Regions from separate parts of the Chromohalobacter sp. 48-RD10 genome, predicted to be linked through region 1. Evidence: predicted binding sites of a transcription regulator. Region 1 holds the regulator's gene; the other holds the start of a gene.
What was found. The regulator FliA, encoded in region 1, starts transcription of late flagellar genes. The targets are predictions, from matches to a motif close to CTAAAGTTNNNNNNNNNNCNGCCGATA.

Region 1 (2,389 bases):
CATGTCGATTCTGGTCGGCTGTGCCGGACAAGGCATCGACCAGTCCCGCTATACGCTCCCCAGTGAAACGCAAAATATCAATGTCGCCGGCAGCGACTTCAGGGGCAGTATCTCGCTCGCACCACCGCGCATGGCTAACTACCTGAAGGATGACGGCATCGTCATGCAACTCGATGACATCCGCATCCATCAGGCACGCCACCACCTATGGGCCGAACCCCTTGATCGCCAACTGCAGGAACGCATGCGCCAGCATCTCGGTCAGGCACTGCCCAACGCCGACGTGCTGCGTCGCGGCCAGTCCGCCGAAGCGCCCTCGCCGGCGCTGCATGTCCAGCTCGACGTCGACCGCTTCCAGGGTCGCAACGACGGTATGGCCGTGGTCGGCGGCCAGTGGCGTGTCCGTGACGATAACGACCGCACGCTGTCGCGCGAGTCCTTCGAGATCGAGCGTCCGCTGAAAGACGATGGCTATCCTGCGCTGGTGCGAGCACTGGGCTCGGCTTGGGGTACCCTTGGCGATCGTTTGGCCAATACCCTCGTGGAGGTAGCCATCACGGCAGAGAAAGAATGAACCTCGCGGGCCTCAGGCTGCGAGCCGCCCCCTGAGACGTGCCACGGCCTGGCTATGCAATTGGCATACCCGCGATTCGCTGACGCCTAACACGGCACCGATTTCCTTGAGGTTGAGCTCTTCCTGGTAATAAAGCCCCAGCAACAGCTTTTCACGTTCGGGAAGTTGCTCGATGGCCTCGACCAGATGGGTGCGCGCATCACCTTTCAACAAGGCCTCGTGCGGAGTCGCCGGGGCGGTTTCGCCTGCCGGCGGCTCGCCGAGCTCAGACACGACCTCGTCGAAGCCCAGCAGATAACCGTTATTGGCATCCAGCAACAACTGATGATATTCCTCGACGCGCATATCCAGAGCGCTGGCGATTTCGCGCTCGTCCGGGGCACGTCCGAACGATTGCTCGAGCTTGTGTACCGCCTGATCCAACGCCCGTACGCTGCGCCGTACACTGCGCGGCATCCAGTCGCGACTGCGCAGTTCATCGATCATCGCGCCGCGCACACGCTGATTGGCGAAAGTGGAAAAACTCGCCCCTTGGGCGGTATCGAAGCGTTCCAGCGCGTCGAGTAACCCCACCATGCCGGCTTGAATCAAATCATCGAGTTCGACACTGGCCGGTAAGCGTACTTGCAATGCCAGCGCATGACGCCGCACGAGCGGCGTGTATTGCTCCAGCAGTGCACGTTGATCGATTTTGCCCTGTGCCGTATACATCTCTATCGCCTCGGATGTTCGGGTCGACGCTCGACGCGACGCCCGCTGACATTATCGAGCTTCCGACCTGCCAGCCAAGGCCGGAATAACCCCCGCTTGATGGGTCTTTTCCCGAATTCGTCTTCACCGCATCCTCTCAGCGGTAATTCACGATCAGTTGCAAGTCCTCAATGCGCACGCCCGTGTGCGATGCTTTCCCGGAGGTGGCGCGCCGAAAGCACAGTACAAAAGGCCCTCTAGCGGAAAGCCCCTCCAGCGCCTGCGTCCCCCCGCGACGCGTGGCCATTTCGACACAACGACGCGGATGACACAGCCACGCCCGCACATCGCTCGGCTCCTGCGTGGTGTAACGCCAGGACACCCGCGTGATACGGCCATCGCCGACCGTGTGGGACTCGGGCGGGCGCAGAGGTGACGTTCGCTCGTCACGCCCCGGCGTCGTCAGCAGCGGTCCACGTGGCAGTGTCACCGCCCAGCTGCCGGCTTCGACAGCTTGCGCGAATGGCGTCATGCTCAGCGCGGCACCGATCGCGACCAGCAATGCCATGACGCAGCCCAGGGATTTCACGAGCGGCGCTCGCTTGAGGGCAGTGTATGCGCCAGCCAATCGGCGGGGTCGACGTAGAGCTCGACCGCCAGAAAGCGGCGCGCCGTATTCACCAGGTTGCCAAGCGGCATATCGCCAGCGCTGGCTGGATCGCGTATCACCAGCAGATGTGGCAGGCGCTCATACTGCGACCATTGCTTGAGTTCGCGATAGGCACGTTGCAGACCTTCCACGCCAGAGGCCACCCAGATGCCCCAATGCGGCGAGGAGCGCTGGGCGGCGGTCACCTCGCCGACAGCGAGTGGCAGTGTCTCCCAGGCAAAGCCACTGAGAGACGCCAGTCGTTCACAGATCGCTGTCACCGCCTGGGGCGACGGATGGCCGATCGTCACCAGCGCCGACTTGTCGCGCCGCTGACTCGCATAGGCGCGCAACCCCGCCGCTTGATCGCTCATCGTCGTCACCTCACGACGTCTGTGACAGCGCCGCATGCGCCGTCAGCAAGTGCATCAAACCCTGTAGCAGGGTATCGGGGCTGCGTCGTTTGCGTTCACCGG
Region 2 (2,389 bases), on a different contig from region 1:
AGCCCCAATCATCCCGAGGTCCAGGCGATGATTCGACACACACTGGACGCCACCCACGCCGCCGGAAAAGCTGCCGGCATCCTGGCCCCCGTCGAGGCGGACGCCAGACGCTATGCCGACTGGGGGTTCGATTTCATCGCCGTGGGCATCGATATCAGCCTATTGCGACAGGCCGCCAAGGAGACCGTGTCACGCTACAAGGTCGACCAATAGACTGATACGGTATAAGTTTTAGCTATTACACAAGGAAATTCGCGCATGAAACGGATATTCATCGCCACCACGATAATGGCCACGCTCGGAGCCGCCATATCGCTTGCGGCTTGCACGACCGGGGCCCGTGAAACGCCGTCTACCCCGGCCAACGAAGACACCACGAACTATACGCTGGCACCCTACCCGGTCACACTGCGCGCCGATGCCTCGCTCGAGCGTATCACCGCGCCACAATCGGGTTACTTCGATACCGGCAGTTGGCAGATTGCGGATGAAGCATCTGGCGAGCGCCTGATCACGCTGGCACTGCCGGGGTCCAACGAGGTTACGGCCGCACACTGGCGAATGGGCGCGAGCCGCGACGCTGACGCGATCTCCAACTGCCTGACACCGCCGCCCAACGCCCATTCGCAGTCCACGGCACGTATCGCTGATCATGACTTCCAGGTCTTCACGCTCGGCGACGCCGGCATGAGCCACTTTCAGCGGGTCAGGGGTTACCGGGCCGTGATCGACGACACCTGCTATGCCATCGACCTGATCGTCAACGGCACTCGCGGCGAAGTCTACGATCCCCCTCGCGAGCCACCGTTCTCTACAGAACACGCCATGCAGCGCCTGCGTGAGATCAACGACGGGCTCTCGCTGCAATGAAAAAATGCCGTGACGCTTGGCGCCACGGCATTCTTGACCAGTCACTCCTGAGCTTAGGCGTGGGTATTGATCTGCGTACCCACGGTACCGGTCGTCGCCAGAGACTGCTGGGGGGAAACCGCTTCCATCAGTTGCGACACGTGTGCCCCCTGATTGTTGAGCGACTCCTTGAGCAGGCTCGCCTGCGCCTGTTGATCGGCGTTATGCTGTTGCAACGCCATCGCATTTCCCACGGCTGCGTTCACGGATGAATCCATGAAGCTCCTCCCTTCAAGTGAATGAATGCGCTTTACGCCCTCTAGTTATCGGCTAGGGCGCAACAAACTTTCATCGCCCACGACCGACAGCGCACGCACTACACCTTCAGCATGCAAGAAGAAAAGCATAAAGGCCACCCCATCCTAAGGCGCCCCCTGCCATCCTGGCGCCTCGCCGCATAGAATGACGGTCCACGGCCATGCGCCGACAGTACATGGGGCGCTACGCTCATCTAAGCACGCTCACAAAAAGGATGTGACATGCAGATCGATAGATTCTTCCACTGGCTCGGCGAGTTCCTCGGTGACGCCTTGCGCGCCATCATCGATGCTCTCTCTACGCTATTCGCGGGGTTGTGGGTAGCCATCGACCGCTTTTTCGACGGCCTCGCCCGTTCATTGGGCGTCGATCCCTCACTCATCAACCTGGTAGTGCTGATCATCGGCGTTTGGATGCTTTACAGGGGGATTCGCGCACTTCTTCGGCGTGGCTTCGTCGGCGGTCTCGTATGGCTATTCCTCGGCTTGCTGGTGCTCGGCTGGCTCATCCGCTGAGGCGCTTTGCTGTAAAGTCCCACACGACACCCACCCACGCAAAAACGCCGCTGCCAAAGCAGCGGCGTTTTGCCGTCACTTTTTCCTGCAAAGTCGGCTATCAGGCTTCGGCCAGCGCCCGCTCGATCATTTCGTAAACATTGGGCGACAGTTCCTCGGCACGAATGCGTTCGAGTTCGGCCTTCATCAACGCCTGGCGCTGCTCGTCGAAACGCTGCCAGCGCGTCAGCGGCGTAATGATGCGCGCGGCGATCTCGGGATTGAGGCTGTTGAGCTCGATCACCACATCCGCCAGCAGGCGATAGCCCTCGCCGTCGAGGCGGTGGAAGTTGATGCGGTTCTGCGCCGCGAAGGCACCAATCAGCGCGCGCACCTTGTTGGGATTCTTGAGCGAGAACAGCGGATGCGCCATCAGGTATTTGACGCGTTCCAGCACATCCTCCTGCGGACGCGTGACCTGAATGGTGAACCACTGGTTCATCACCAGCGGATCGTGCGCCCACTTCTCACCGAACGCCTTGAGCGCCGGTTCCGCGATATCGCTGCGCGAGCTGTGCACCAGCATCGTCAAGGCGGCGCGTACATCGGTCATGTTGTCCTCGGCGTCGACCTGCGCCTCGGCCAGCGCCACGCCCTCTTCGTCTTCGATACTCATCAGGTATTCGAGCGCCACATTCTTCACCCGACGCCGCGCGATCTGAGTCGGC

Region 2: OP496_RS09955 (putative motility protein) is a predicted target of FliA. The motif match lies at 1,174-1,200, and genes of this name have one in related genera.

What each region holds. Positions count from the first base shown of each region.
Region 1 covers NZ_JARANX010000002.1:183,095-185,483, forward strand. Annotated here, with positions in the region: gene OP496_RS03685 (ABC-type transport auxiliary lipoprotein family protein) at 1-574, shown strand, start outside; gene OP496_RS03690 (RNA polymerase sigma factor FliA) at 587-1,285, opposite strand; gene OP496_RS03695 (flagellar protein FlhE) at 1,422-1,853, opposite strand; gene OP496_RS03700 (hypothetical protein) at 1,850-2,287, opposite strand; gene flhF (flagellar biosynthesis protein FlhF) at 2,298-2,389, opposite strand, start outside.
Region 2 covers NZ_JARANX010000007.1:98,365-100,753, forward strand. Annotated here, with positions in the region: gene OP496_RS09945 (HpcH/HpaI aldolase/citrate lyase family protein) at 1-213, shown strand, start outside; gene OP496_RS09950 (hypothetical protein) at 259-870, shown strand; gene OP496_RS09955 (putative motility protein) at 924-1,127, opposite strand; gene OP496_RS09960 (hypothetical protein) at 1,389-1,682, shown strand; gene pepN (aminopeptidase N) at 1,783-2,389, opposite strand, start outside.